Regions from separate parts of the Umboniibacter marinipuniceus genome, predicted to be linked through region 2. Evidence: predicted binding sites of a transcription regulator. Region 2 holds the regulator's gene; the other holds the start of a gene.

Region 1 (7,861 bases), on a different contig from region 2:
AATTCAGTGTTTTACTGGTGAGGCCTCCATTCGTCACACCCCCCTTGACTGGGTTCAATTAACCGCCGCCAGCGCTCGTATCGAAATCAATTTTGAAGACACTAACAACTGTCCCGCTTTCGCCGAAGACACTATTGAGCAGCAGCTCCTCGATCTATTTGGGAACCAACTAATTGTAGGTAAATTATCCTTAGGCTTTCGCCAAACACTCTCGGGGGAGCTATCAACGCCTGGGGTCAATTTTGTTGAGGATAATATCGCGCTCACTTTCGCACCCATCCACTATCTATTTGCCATTGAGCAACAGGGCTTCGAGCAACACCAACTGAACTGGTCTGGCTTCGAGTTTCTGGATCATAGAACCCGCGCAAGTGCCTATGCGAAGGGCATTCACTATCAAAGTAGTTTAAGTTTCAACGGCCGGTTGCTTACGGAAGCACACAGCCAACTCACCTCTGGAGATATTTGGTACAGCGACGGCCAACGTCGCAGCGGCCTCAGCACCTTTAACAGTGACTTCTCTGGCGTAGTGAGCAACGGTTTCATGCACGGAACTGGGTTGGTTCACGCTGACGGCTTGATGCTCAACAACCTGCCGCTGGGTAATTTCACAGAGGCCCTTAAGCTTGCTGACTTTCCCTATCAGTCATTCCAGACCCTAGCACTTTACGATGGTCAATTAGCTCCAACTGACTGGCAAAGCCAAATGCTTGAGACCTTAGCTGGCACCCAGCTTTATATCGAAACCCTCTCACTAGAACAAGGTTCCGCAAAGCTAAACGCTATGGGAGAAATAAAGCTCGTCACAACGCCAGAGAACCCGCTGGAATTGCACCTAGATGTGGCAATTAATGAAGCATTCATTAAACATTTAGCGGACATCCAGACTATTACCAGCCAGTCTTTCATCACGCCAAGCTCCGCCGCCTTTGAAACTGAGAGTGCGCGAGCCCGGAGGCAACTTGAACAGCTTTTCGAGCAGTATGCCGAAGCTGGCTTTTTGAACCGAGATGGTTCTCAAGGATATGAAAGCCCGCTTTCGTTACAAGCAGGCAGTTTGCTACTCAATGGAATTCCGCTAGCGCCAGCGGGTAATTAGAACCGCTAGCGCTAGCTGAAGCGCTTAGTTAAGACCAAGCACGTTGGACATGGAATAGAGGCCATTAGGCTGGCCTTGCAACCAGCGTGCTGCTTTTATCGCCCCCTTAGCAAAGGTATTTCGACTCGACGCTTTATGGGTTATCTCTAAACGGTCGCCATCGCCAAGAAACATTACCGTATGATCGCCTACTACGTCGCCGCCGCGAACCGTAGCAAATCCAATTGTCTCGCTATCGCGTTCACCAGTGAAGCCCTCACGGCCATAAATTGCCACATCATTGAGGTCACGACCAATGGTCTCGGCAATCACTTCTCCCATTGCCAATGCGGTGCCAGACGGTGCATCCTTCTTAAATCGGTGGTGCGCCTCTAGGATCTCAATGTCGTAGTCATCCGCCATGGCCTGCGCGGCCATAGCGAGTAGCTTATGAGCCACGTTCACACCAACGCTCATATTAGCCGAAAAGACAATGGGAATACGTTGCGCAAAGTGGTTGATTTGTTCGCGCTGCTGCTGGTTGAAACCAGTGGTTCCCAGCACTACCGCCGCGTTCATTTCAGCACAGACCCTTAGGTTTTCAAGACTGAGTTCAGGCTGACTAAAATCAATAAGCACATCAAACTGCTGGTGCGCCAATTCGTCCGAGCTTACGACCGTGACATCCAATTTACCCACGCCCGCTAACTCACCCGCATCCACCCCCAACAGCGAGCTGCCTGCTCGTGCCGTGGCTGCGCTTAGGTTCATATCGGCGCTCTCGGTCACAGCGCTAATCAAGGCGCGGCCCATGCGACCGCCTGCGCCTACTATGGCAATTGTTGTCATGATACGTGCTCTTTATCTATTTGCTAGCAGTCTACACCCAAACCAAGCTTAGGTAAAAATGGATCCCCTATAGCTCCTATACCAAGGCGGAATAGTAACTTAGCTAGGATTCATAGGGGCTTAATTCCTCACACCCAAATTACAGCCAAAAAAAAGGATGCTAAATAGCATCCTCTTTTCTAGTTGGCTTATTCGCCGGCGAAGAAACTCTTCACATCGTCAAACCAGCTCTTTTTACGCGGTGAGTTTTTATCACCTTCCAAGCTATCCCGGAACGCCTCCAAGATCTCAACCTGCTCCTTGTTGAGCTTAACCGGTGTTTCCACCTGCATCCGACACATCAAGTCACCAGCCGATCCGCCACGAAGGTCTACCACACCTTTACCACGGAGACGGAACATTTTACCTGACTGAGTTTCCGATGGAATCTTAAGCTTAACCTTACCATCTAAAGTAGGTACTTCAATCTCGCCACCTAGGGCGGCATCAACAATACTTACTGGAACGTTACAGTAGAGGTTCTTGCCATCGCGCTCAAAGATCTTATGCTCGCGAACATGGACCATAACATAGAGATCACCCGTTGGGCCGCCATTTGGAGAGGCTTCACCTTCTCCCGATAGACGAACGCGCGCACCCGTATCAACGCCGGCCGGAATGGTAACAGAAAGCGATTTCTCAACTTCTTTCTGGCCCGTTCCTCGGCATGAGTAACATGGATCTTTAATGACGGAGCCACGGCCATGACAGCTTGGACAAGCTTGCTGAACCGCAAACATACCCTGCTGCATACGAACCTGACCATGCCCATTACAGGTACCGCAGGTCTCCGGCTTAGAGCCATCCTTTGAACCTGAACCATCACAGGTATCACAGTCTACATCCGTTGGAATCTTAATGGTCTTCTTAACACCATGAACCGCTTCTTCAAGCGTTAGCTCAAGGTTATACTGAAGATCGCGCCCTGGCTGTGGACCACGCTGACGACGACCGCCACCGAAAATATCACCAAAGACGTCGCCGAAGATATCGCCGAATCCAGCGCCACCGCCACCGAAGCCGCCACCACCTTGACCGCCCTGTTCAAACGCGGCATGACCGTATTGATCATAGGCGCCACGCTTCTGTGAGTCGGAAAGGATTTCATAGGCCTCTGAAGCTTCTTTAAACTTCTCTTCAGCTTTTGGGTCATCGGGATTACGATCCGGGTGATACTTCGCAGCAACCTTACGATAAGCTCGCTTTAGGTCTTTCTCGGTTGCGTCGCGCCCTACACCAAGCACTTCATAATAATCTGTTTTTGACATCAAATTTTGCCTTTATCCAATAACGCAAAAGGCGCAAACAAGAAAGTTTAACTTCTTGATGCGCCCTGCTTTAGCTCACGCCTAGGCGCTTACTTCTTTTCGTCTTTCACTTCTTCAAACTCTGCGTCAACAACGTCGTCGCCTTGAGCTTGTGTGGCGTCGCTTGCCTGGCCTTGCTCGGCTTCAGCTTGCTCTGCGTACATCTTCTGTGCCAGACCTGAAGTGGCTTCAGTCAACTTCTGAGTTGCTGCTTCCATCGCTTCCTTGTTGTCGCCTTTGGCGGCTTCTTCTGCTTCAGTGATCGCCGCTTCAATAGCTGCTTTCTCTTCATCAGTAGCCTTATCACCGGCTTCTTCAAGTGTCTTCTTCGATGCGTGTGTTAGACCTTCAAGCGCATTACGTGCTTGAACAACTTCTTCGAAGGCCTTATCCGCTTCAGCGTTAGCTTCCGCATCTTTGACCATTTGTTCAATCTCTTCATCGCTCAAACCAGACGAAGCTTTAATCACAATGGACTGCTCTTTGCCGGTTGCTTTGTCTTTCGCGCTAACGTTAAGAATACCGTTTGCATCGATGTCGAAAGTTACTTCAATCTGTGGCATGCCACGCGGTGCTGGCGGGATGTCAGCCAAATCGAAACGTCCCAGTGACTTGTTCTGTACAGCTTGCTTACGCTCACCCTGAACAACGTGGATCGTTACCGCTGTTTGGTTGTCATCGGCCGTTGAGAAAACCTGCGACTTCTTAGTAGGAATCGTAGTGTTCTTCTCAATCAACGGTGTTGCAACACCGCCCATTGTTTCAATACCTAGCGATAGTGGAGTCACGTCCAAAAGCAGGACGTCGGTAACATCACCAGAAAGTACCGCACCTTGAATTGCAGCACCCATTGCTACTGCTTCGTCAGGGTTAACATCTTTACGTGGCTCTTTGCCGAAGAAAGCAGTTACCTTCTCCTGAACAAGTGGCATACGAGTCTGACCACCAACCAAGATAACGTCATCGATCTCAGAAACGCTTAGATCTGCATCATCAAGTGCTTGGCGAACCGGCGCTAGTGACTGCTCGATAAGCTTCTCTACCAGTGACTCAAGCTTTGAACGAGTCAACTTAACAACCAAGTGCTTAGGACCCGTTGCGTCAGCAGTGATGTACGGCTCGTTGACTTCAGTTTGTGAGCTAGAAGACAACTCAATTTTCGCTTTCTCAGCAGCAACCTTCAAACGCTGCATTGCTAGCGGGTCACCTTTCAGATCAATACCAGACTGGTTCTTGAACTCGTCAGCCAAGTAGTTGATTAACACTAGATCGAAATCCTCACCACCTAGGTGCGTGTCACCGTTAGTAGAGAGTACAACAAACTGAATGTCGCCATCGGCTTCATCAATTTCAATGATCGAGATATCGAAAGTACCACCACCAAGGTCGTATACCGCAACTTTGCGCTCGCCCTTTGCTTTGTCTAGGCCGTAAGCCATTGCTGCCGCAGTAGGTTCGTTGATGATACGCTTCACTTCAAGACCAGCAATCTTACCGGCATCTTTGGTAGCTTGACGCTGTGAGTCATTGAAGTAAGCCGGAACGGTTACCACAGCTTCGGTTACGCTTTCACCAAGGTAGTCTTCAGCTGACTTCTTCATCTTCTTCAGCACTTCAGCAGAAATCTGCGGCGGAGCTTGCTTTTCGCCTTTCACTTCAACCCATGCGTCACCGTTGTCGGCCGCTACGATACCAAATGGTACTAGGTTAAGATCCTTCTGAACTTCGTTATCCGTAAACTTACGGCCGATCAGACGCTTAATGGCGTAAACCGTGTTGTGTGGATTAGTTACTGCCTGGCGCTTTGCCGCTGCACCAACTAAGGTCTCGCCGTCTTCAGCGTAACCAATAATAGATGGCGTAGTACGGTCGCCTTCAGCGTTTTCAATTACCTTAACCTTGTCGCCTTCCATTACCGCAACACAAGAGTTAGTAGTACCTAAGTCAATTCCAATGATTTTGCCCATAGTGGCCTCCAATCAAATTTCGGTTGGTGTATTGCTACACCGTTTATCAATCTATGTAACTTAAATGGGGTTTAGAAAAACTTTTTCAACCCTCATGTGAATCTTTTTTTTAACCCGCTGCCTTTGAAACAACCACCATTGCAGGGCGAACGATACGTCCATGCAAGGTGTAGCCTTTCTGCATCACATCCATAACGGTGTTCGGCTCTAGATCCGGGTTAGGCACCATGGTCATTGCCTGGTGTAGGTTCGGGTCAAACGGTTCGCCCACTGGGTTAACCGCTTCAACCTTGTGCTTGGCCAAGTTATCAATGAAAGACTTCAAGGTTAATTCAACCCCTTCAGCCAGTGGCTTAACCGCTTCGTCATCGGCATCGATGGCGCTCAGCGCGCGCTCTAAGTTATCGGCAACCTGAAGAAGGTCTTTAACCAGCTTTTCCTGGCCGTACTTATGAGCGTTCTGAACATCAATCTCCGAACGACGGCGAATATTGGCCGCTTCTGCCTGAACACGAAGCATCTGGTCTTTCAACTGACCAACCTCTTCACTCAGCGTTTCAATCTGCGCTTCCAACATTTGCTCAGTGGAAAGCTCAATGTTTTCCTCCGCAGCAACTTCCTCGTTGACTGCTTCTTGCTGTGCTTGATTCTCTAAATCTTTATCGCTCACGATTTACTCCGTTGCAATTTCCTATCGATGTTAGCTATATGGATGCTACAAATTATTTTTCAAGCCCCGCTTGCCAAAAAATCACCAACAGGATACTGTATATAAAAACACTGTATGGAAACACAGTTATGTTAAGTGAACTATCTATCTCGCAATTCGCCTTGGTCGAATCACTCAATCTAGAATTTAGCCCAGGGCTCACTGTCATTACAGGCGAAACCGGCGCCGGTAAATCCATTATGTTGGACGCCCTCAGCCTAGCACTTGGCGCCCGATCTGACGCTGGCTATGTGCGCCATGGCGCCAAGCGCGCTGACATCTCGGCCTGCTTTGACATTCGTGAAAACCAAGCCGCTATTGATTGGCTAAACGCCCATGAGCTCATGGATGAAGATCACTGTATTCTTCGCCGTGTGGTCTCCGCAGACGGTCGCAGCAAAGCATTTTTAAATGGTCGCCCTGTTGCCGCCTCACAGCTCAAGCAGCTCGCCCCCCTTTTGGCAGAAATCCATAGCCAACACGGCCATCAGGCACTCCTCAATACTAACCATCAATTAAACTTGGTGGATGAGATTGGGCAACTGAGTACCCAAAGAGCCAGTGTTGCTCGTTACGCGGCTGAATGGCGCAAGTATAAGAAGGAGCTAAAACTTCTAACCGCCAACCCAGAGGAAGGCATCGCTCGCAAGCAATTACTCCAGTACCAAGTGTCTGAGTTGGATGCCTTGGCGTTAGCGGAGGGTGAAATTGAAACGCTGGAAGCACAGCAGCAACTGCTATCGCACGCACAGGCATTGATCACTGCCGGTGAGGAGGCGAGTTCCTTAATTGACCGCGATAAGGGCATTCGGACCCAGCTACAAAACGCGCTCAACGCCCTGACTTCCATGCCCGTTATCTCCAATGCCGCTGAATCGGCTATCGAGCTACTCAATACCGCATTGATTCATACTGATGAAGCCACTTCCGAGCTCCGTCAACACCTCAGTGACGTGGAACACAACCCCGAGGCACTTCAGTCCGTGACTCAGCGCCTAGAATCAATTTATGCCGTTGCACGAAAGCACAAAGTGATGCCCGAGGCGTTACTGTCGCTGCACCTTGAACTGAGTGATGAGCTATTGGCACTCTCGGGAATAGATACCCAAGTTGAGACGCTGCAGCGCGCAATGGCGGAACTGGAAGATCAGTACTATCACGCCGCAGACAAGCTAGCTAAGGCACGCGTCAAAGCGGGACAAACGCTATGCAGCGCTGTTAATAAACTTTTCGGCGAACTAGCTATGGATGGCGCGCAACTCAAGGTTGAATGGCAACCAACCAACTTAAGCGATCTCTCACCAACCGGCACTGAAAGCGTTAACTTCATGGTACAAACCAACGTGGGGCAACCCTTTGGACCGCTTAATAAAGTGGCCTCGGGTGGTGAACTCAGCCGTATCGCTCTGGCAATATCAGTGGTTACGGCAAGTGTGGCAACCGTGCCAACACTCCTGTTCGATGAGGTCGATGTTGGTGTGGGGGGAACAACTGCCTCGAAGATTGGTCAGCTCATGCGTAAATTAGGGGTTAATCTTCAAGTACTGAGTGTGACCCACCAACCGCAGGTTGCCGCGCAGTCGCATAATCATTGGCACGTTTCCAAAGCCACCAAGAAAGGCAACACACATTCAACACTTCGTTATTTATCACCGGAAGAGCGCACCGAAGAGTTAGCAAGAATGCTAGGCGGTAGTGAAGTGAAGGAACAGACAAGAGCGAACGCTCGTGCATTGCTCGAAGAGGTCGAAGACCTTAGTGAGCTAATGCATTAAATTCTTTCCAGCGCTAGTGAGCCAAAGAGTTGTTAGCTCTTTGGCTTGACGTAAAGTACCAAGGAGTGATCACTAATTTCGTATCCGTGTGCGGCGGCAATTTCTTCCTGTAGTCGCTCAATTTCCTCTGAGTGAAA
Region 2 (7,861 bases):
ATGATACCCTCCCTTGACGACAATCCAGCTGGGTCAGAAACTTGGGTGTCCACTCGGCATTTTAGTTTAAACACAACCCAACGAATGCGATCAGGCGTTCAATATTACGTTGATCACCCGGCATTTGGTGTAGTGGTGAAATTAACCCGATACGAAGAACGGGAGGCCTTGATGGATAGTTTGCTTCCCGCGCTGGCCGATGATGTCGCCGAGAGCGAATAGCCCCATCAATCAAATCCCACTGCTATAAAAAAACCGTACTCATGATAGTGAGTACGGTTTTTTTCGTTCTTCAAGCAAACACCGAAACGGGTAGTTAATTGTCTAAACAGGTACAACCTGCTCAGCTTGCAAGCCCTTATCTCCCGTTACCATGTCATACTCAACCTGTTGACCTTCGTCTAGGGTTTTATAGCCTTCGCCTTGAATAGAACGGTAGTGAACGAATACGTCCTCCCCGTCAGCACGCTGAATAAAGCCAAAACCACGAGCATTATTGAACCACTTTACAGTGCCGATTTCACGAGCATCCATTTTAACAGCCTCATCTTATTATTTTTATTTCGAGTTATTATTAGCCACCGAAGTGCGCTATGTATAATAGTTTATTGCGAGGGCAAACTTGTCAAGTCCTATTCAACCGCTGACGGGAATATGCAACGAGGTACAATAGCTAGGCTTTAGGCAGCGCAAAAATCCCGGGGGCATTTCGCCATAGACCTTTGTAGTCCATACCAAAACCGAACACAAAGCGATCATCGACTTCAAGCGCGTGATAATCGCAGGGTACCGATGCCTTACGGGGGTGATTCTTAAGGAGTAGTACTGCAGAGGTCACACTGGTAGCCCCCCGCTCCATACAGTAGGAATTGATCTCGCCGAGGGTTAGCCCCACATCGTGGATATCGTCGATAATTAGCACATCACGACCTATCAGCGAAATCTGAGGCTGCACCAACCAGCGCACCTTTTCACCGGTCATCTTTCCCTGGTAACGGGTAGCATGAATATAATCAAGCTCAAGCGGAAAGCTCAGTTGCGGCAACAAATGGCCCGCTACAATTGCGCCACCCGTCATCACTACAAGCACCACCGGTTGTTTATCGGCAAAGTCGTGATTCAAGCTCGCTGCAAGCACTTCAATTGAGGCGCAAACCGTCTGATGATCGTAGAGACACTCAGCCTGATCCATGAATCCAGGTGTATTGATGGCCGTCATTGCTTTAGCACTCCTCTGATTGAGGATTTAAAATAGCTAAAGCAGTTGGGATAAACAAGTCGAGAAGCTCATGGGTAGAGATTCGTTCGTGATACTGAGCATCGGCAATGGCATCCAATGTATCGAACTCAGCGAGGGAAAACATGGCTGCACCCATTAAGAACTGAAGCCGCCAGTAGAACTTTAACTTCGCTCCATCTTGCAGCTTTTTGCCTGCCAAGTGCTGAATCATTCGACGATAATCATCATTGTAGTGATCCTGAATGAATCGTCGTAAGTGCCCCTGCTGTTGTGCATAGGCATGCCGTAACAACATCATGAAGCGTCGGGCCCTGGCAACGTTCAAATCCCTGCCCAACATGGCAATAATGGCCGCCTCGATGGCTTGTCGTTGTGTTACCGCTTGACTATCAACTGCCAGTGCCGATATTTGCTCATTGTAGCCGCTGTAAAAATCTTCCAAATAGCGATTAAACACCGCCTGAATCAGATTCTTCTTGGAGCCAAAGTGGTAATTGACCGAAGCGATATTTACTTCAGCTGCGGAGGTAATGGCTCTAAGCGATGTTTCATTGAAACCCTGCTCGGCAAAAAGCCGTTCCGCCTGGTCCAAAATACGAAGTGATGTGGTACTCATAATACTCCCTGAATAATAATTCAAACATACGTTTGAATTATTAGTACGTCAAGTTCATCAGCCCGTAAAACAACAAGTTTTTGTTAAGGTTGCAGCGTCAGCAAAACCTGTATATAGTTACATTACTGTATAAACAAACAGGCATAAAACCATGGTTAAACTTACCAAGCGCCAACAGGATGTACTTGATGTGCTAGCCAAGCATATCGCTGATACTGGCTTACCCCCTACTCGCGCGGAGATTGCGGCTGAGCTGGGCTTTAAATCTGCCAACGCGGCCGAAGAGCACCTCAAAGCGCTAGCGCGTAAGGGCGCGATTGAAAAGATTGCTGGAACCTCCCGTGGTTTACGCATACTTGTTAATCCTGAGGCCGCCGAGCTCAGTGTTCCTGCCGCTAACGACAACCAACTCCCCATCGTTGGTAAAGTCGCAGCAGGCTCCCCAGTACTCGCCATAGAACACGTAGAATCTCACTGCCCGGTATCACCGGACTTTTTCCACCCACGAGCCAACTACATGTTAAACGTTCAGGGTGATTCAATGATCGATATCGGCATTCATGACGGTGACCTCCTCGCCGTCCATCAAACTAAAAATATCCGCAATGGCGATATTGTGGTTGCGCGAATCGATGATGAAGTGACGGTCAAGCGCTACGAAAAGCTGAGCGCCGCAAAGATACTCCTCCATGCCGAGAATGAAGAGTATTCGCCCATAGAGGTAGACTTGAGTTGTCAGGATTTTGATATTGAAGGAATTAGCGTAGGTGTAATCAGACGACACTAGGGAAGTCATTCTCAAGCAGTTTAAGCGCACTTACATTAAAAAGCCCGTCTTCTTAGAACGGGCTTTTTTCATTTACGGGGCATGAGAAGTTCAGTGCAGTAACTGTGAGTGCTGAAGTGGTAATTCCTCTTCATAATGACTCTGATGACGATCAGCTGCTTCGGAAAAGCCCGCCTCTAGCATGATTCGTACAAACTCCATTCGCTCTACACTCAAGTTCTTTTCGATCTCAGGGCCAATTTCAATCTTGATTAGACATTCGGCATTCTCTGAATCATCACCGTGACGCTTAAGGGCGATGGTACCCGAACTTAACTCAACCAACTCAAATACTTCGTCGTCCATACGACCCCCTAACTGTTATATTTATCGAGCCACTGCAGTAGTAGAAACCACTATAACATCATTAAGAAATCAATTTCACGCTTCAAATTGGAGATTTATCTGAAGTTCAAGCTGCTCGATGAATGTCGTGACAGAGCGCTCAATTTCCGAATCATCGAGGGGTTGATTTTCGCGGTCTGAACCAATGATCTGGCTAGCTGAGATGGTTGAACGGGCAACCTTCAGCAGTTTTTGCAGCCATGAATTATTTTCATACTGCAAAACAACCAAAGCGCCAAGTTCGAATGGCAGGGATGAAATCTTATCACGCCCGTCCAAGGCTGCACGAGGAAGCTGATAGAGGATGGCGAGCGCATTCAAAAAACGCGCCCAAAGCGCCTGATAGTCAAGTTCACCTAAGTTGCCTTGAGACATTCCTCGCTCAAGAATATGGCGCAGAGTAAGTAACTCACGCTGCGCCTGGGCATAGTCCATCTACTTCGCCTTTTTCTTCTTGTCACTCACTACCCAGCGTGACGCCTCGTCATCGTACTCAGCGCGCCAGCCACTCGGTTTGCCGTTAACCTCGCTTTGGACGTAGTGGGATTTCGTTTTACGAGAAAAGCGAATGGTAACCGGCACGCCGTCGCTATCTACCACCGGTGCCGACCAAAAATGATTATATTTCGGATCGATCTCGTCACGATGCGGGAGAATTTCTTTCAGTAACGGCGCACGAGTTTCACGATTCTTTGGAAAGCCGCTGGCCGCGAGGAACATGCCGGACGCTCCATCACGCAAAACGTAAAAGTCCTCAACCTTGTCGCACTTAAGCTCAGGCATTGGAACGGGATCCATTTTCGGTGGTGCCACTTCGCCATTCTTAAGCAGCTTGCGCGTGTTTTTACAGCTCTCGCTAGAGCAGCCAAAATACTTACCAAAGCGGCCGGTTTTAAGCTGCATTTCGGCGCCACACTTGTCGCATTCAATGGTGGGGCCATCGTAGCCCTTGATACGGAAAGATCCCGTTTCAATCTCATAGCCGTCACAATCTGGATTGTTGCCACAAACATGCAGTTTCCGGCCCTCATCAATGAGATAGCTATCCATTGTGGCGTTATCGATACTACAACGCCGCTTACTGCGAATAAGGGCCGACTCGGCCTCTTCAGAACCATCAGAAGACACCACATCATCACCCGAGACCAGGTTAATGGTAGTTTTGCAGCGTTCCTTAGGTGGCAGGTTATAGCCTGAACAGCCCAAGAACACGCCGGTACTGCCGGTTCGAATTTGCATGGTACGACTACAGGTTGGACACTCGATGCTAGTGGCCACTGGCTCATTAGCGCGCATTCCGCCCTCTTCGCTCTCCGCTTGAGTCAACTCACCCTGGAACTGTTCGTAGAACTCATCAAGGACTTGCTTCCAATCAAGCTTTCCAAGCGCGACATCATCAAGTCGTGATTCCATATCGGCAGTGAAGTTATAGTTCATTAATTCAGCGAATGATTCAGACAGGCGCTCGGTAACGATATCGCCCATTTTTTCCGCGTAGAAGCGCCTATTTTCAACCCGAGCATAACCGCGGTCCTGAATGGTAGAAATGATAGCAGCATACGTTGATGGACGACCGATGCCGCGTTTCTCAAGTTCACGAACCAAGCTCGCCTCGGAGTAGCGTGCCGGCGGGTTGGTGAAATTTTGCTTCGCATCCACTTCAGCTAACGCCAGGGCATCACCGCTTTGCATATCGGGCAGAACTATATCGTCATCCTTTTTGCTCATCGCGGGTAATACCTTGGTATAACCATCAAATTCAACGATTCGCCCTTTCAGAGAGAGTTCATATCCTGAAACATTAACTTTAATTCGAGTACTCTTATAGCGAGCTGGGGTCATTTGGCAGGCAACAAATTGACGCCAAATGAGTGCATAAAGTCGACGTGCGTCCGGTTCCATGGTTTCCAGGTGCTCTTCAAGCACGTCAATGCTAGAGGGTCGAATCGCTTCGTGAGCTTCCTGAGCGCCTTCCTTTGAGCCATAACTATTCGGCGTTTTCGGCAAGTAGGCTTCACCAAAGTTATCGCTAATCAGCGCGCGACAACTCTCTACGGCATCTTTGCTCAGGTTGGTCGAATCGGTTCGCATGTAAGTGATATAACCGGCTTCGTAAAGTCGTTGAGCCAGTGTCATCGTCTTCTTTACGGAGAAACTTAGTCGCGTTGAAGCTGCCTGCTGAAGCGTGGAAGTGATAAACGGTGCAGAAGGTTTCGAACTCGTTGGCCTATCTTCGCGAGCACTGACGGTATAGTCACTCGCCTCAAGGGCTGCTTTTACTTCCGCCGCCTCGGCGCCGCTGGTTGGCTTATACTCCTTGCCGTCTTTTTTGTTGAGGGCAAATTTAAACGTGTCGCCCTGAAACTTTAGGAAGGCAGAAAGATCCCAAAATTCCTCCGGCACAAAGATTCGAATCTCGCGCTCTCGTTCAACCAAAAGCTTGACAGCAACCGACTGAACTCGCCCTGCCGAAAGGCCTCGAGCAACTTTTTTCCAAAGTAGCGGGGAGACCATAAACCCCACAACACGATCCAGAAAACGTCGTGCTTGCTGTGCGTTGACTCGGTCAATATCAAGTCTACCGGGCTCTTCAAAAGCCTCTTGGATTGCGGTCTTAGTAATTTCGTTAAACACCACCCGCTGGTAGCGCTCAGGGTCACCACCAATGGTCTCCCTCAAGTGCCAAGCAATGGCCTCCCCTTCTCTATCCAAATCCGTCGCGAGATAGATGGTGTCAGCATTGCGAGCGAGCTTTTGTAATTCTTCAACCACCTTTTCTTTACGTGGCAAGATTTCATACTGGGCGTCCCAGCCATGATTCGGGTCAATTCCCATTCGGCGAATAAGCTGATCATGCGCCTTCTTTTTTTGGTACGCCGCTTTTTCCGCAGGTTTCATTTTTCGGGTCTTAGCAGCTTGCTTCGCCCGTTCAGCCGGCGTGGTGGTTGAAGTATTGCCGCTAGTCGGCAAGTCACGGATGTGACCAACGGACGACTTTACGACAAACTTAGAACCTAGATATTTGTTGATCGTTTTCGCCTTAGCTGGCGACTCGACAATAACTAAAGACTTTCCCATAAGTGGATTGGTCACCTAATTTTTTGAGTAGTTAACTGTATTTCTTCGTTACAGAGCTTAATTTGGTCTTCTTTAACACTAGCCTTCATTTTTTCTATTGTTAGCATTAATAGAAGCATTAAGGCAAGTTAGCAAGTCATCTAATAATTTTGCAACGCCTTCATCCGAACCAAATTCGTGCCATTTCAGCACGATCCCGCGTTCATACGTTGATAGCTCGATGAAGCGCTCGTCTTCATAAAGCGCAGTCTTAATGTAGTCACTCACTGACTCCGGCACCTGAAGAAAATCGTCGCGATAACGATGCCGCCAGCGCCAAATTCTAAAGGTCCGTTTGTCGTTATCCTGATACCGGTAGACGGTTATGAACTCATTGGTACGGGAATCCTTCTCCACGGCCACCTGCCAACGTTTACTCAACGCAACTTGTCGGAGCCGCGATAACTGTTGTTCGCGCTTCGAAGGCTTGATCATCGCAATGCCGCCCAATACTAGGCAAGCTGCGAAAAAGATAATCAAATAGATAGTCATTGGTGTCGTGAACTTAATCGTTGCCTATTCATGGCTGAGTCTTATATCATGAAAAGATAGCGAATGCGACCGAGGAGCCGCCCATGAGCCAATACCAGAAAGTATTAGTTGCACTAGATCTCACTGAACACTCACCAGAGGTGGTAAAACGCGCTAAAGCACTAAGCAACGAACATGACGTTCGAATTACCTTAGCACATGTTGTCGAACCTCTAGCACTGGCCTATGGTGGAGATATTCCCTTGGACATGAGCGACGTTCAAGAACAAATTAAGGAACAAAGTGCCAAACGTATCGCCGTCATCGCGAAGCGTTTCGATATTCCAGACTACGACTGCCGCATTCTTATTGGTCAACCGGAGGCGGAAATTCGTGCATTGGCCGATGAAATAGAAGCTGATCTAGTCGTTGTGGGCTGTCACAGTCGTGCTGGTCTTTCTATGCTGTTCGGTTCAACGGCTAATAGTATGCTGAACGGCGCTTCCTGCGACGTACTTGCGGTTCGCGTTAGCGACTAAACAGCCGGTTTATTTTGCAGCCAAAAGCGAGCTTCACGGATGCTGGGGTAAATTGGTCTAACCCTCGTTTACAAAAGCGCCGTGAAGCGATGATTGACAGTGCGCGCCAGAGTGGCGTAGATCGCTGGCTGTGTATCGCCACTGAGCTGTCCGACTATCTGTTCAATCAATCTTCTCCACCCAACGAGATCAACTGGCGAACCACGTTTGGCCTACACCCACATTACGCGTCAGAGGAAGCACTCGTTGCGCTAATAAGCCGTGCTCACGAAGCCTTGGCCACCAATCAGCGAATCTGCGCAGTGGGCGAAACCGGGTTGGATTTTGCCAGAATGTTACAAAGCAAAACAGATCAACTAAAGGCCTTCGAAGCGCAGCTTGAGTTAGCCAAAAGCTTTCAACTTCCCGTTTATCTTCATCAGCGCGAAGCGCACAAGACCTTTGAACAGTGTTTGGAAAAATTTGAGATTACGACTGGGATAGCACATTGTTTCACGGAAGGTCGTTCTGAAATGCAGAGCTACCTAGATAGAGGGCTCTATATTGGCATTACTGGCTGGCTTTGCGATGAGCGACGAAATCAGGCGCTTGTTGAGGCCCTTAACTACCTACCGCTGGATCGCTTAATTCTTGAAACTGATGCCCCTTACCTAATCGCTCGTGATCTTCGCCCGAAACCGAAGTCGGGATGCGCAATGCCAAGCCAC

What was found. The regulator LexA, encoded in region 2, represses DNA repair genes until DNA is damaged. The targets are predictions, from matches to a motif close to ACTGTNTNTANANACAGT.
Region 1: a site for LexA is predicted at 6,020-6,037, ahead of recN (DNA repair protein RecN). Genes of this name have one in related genera too.

The regions. Positions count from the first base shown of each region.
Region 1 is NZ_REFJ01000001.1:747,690-755,550, reverse strand. It holds gene DFR27_RS03420 (DUF945 family protein) at 1-1,099, shown strand, start outside; gene dapB (4-hydroxy-tetrahydrodipicolinate reductase) at 1,124-1,930, opposite strand; gene dnaJ (molecular chaperone DnaJ) at 2,116-3,234, opposite strand; gene dnaK (molecular chaperone DnaK) at 3,324-5,240, opposite strand; gene grpE (nucleotide exchange factor GrpE) at 5,350-5,910, opposite strand; gene recN (DNA repair protein RecN) at 6,039-7,724, shown strand; gene fur (ferric iron uptake transcriptional regulator) at 7,757-7,861, opposite strand, start outside.
Region 2 is NZ_REFJ01000002.1:196,195-204,055, reverse strand. It holds gene DFR27_RS04665 (CsiV family protein) at 1-222, shown strand, start outside; gene DFR27_RS04660 (cold-shock protein) at 325-534, opposite strand; gene DFR27_RS04655 (hypoxanthine-guanine phosphoribosyltransferase) at 674-1,219, opposite strand; gene DFR27_RS04650 (TetR/AcrR family transcriptional regulator) at 1,224-1,856, opposite strand; gene lexA (transcriptional repressor LexA) at 2,008-2,643, shown strand; gene DFR27_RS04640 (hypothetical protein) at 2,734-2,988, opposite strand; gene DFR27_RS04635 (hypothetical protein) at 3,064-3,462, opposite strand; gene topA (type I DNA topoisomerase) at 3,463-6,105, opposite strand; gene DFR27_RS04625 (hypothetical protein) at 6,184-6,636, opposite strand; gene DFR27_RS04620 (universal stress protein) at 6,720-7,154, shown strand; gene DFR27_RS04615 (TatD family hydrolase) at 7,169-7,861, shown strand, end outside.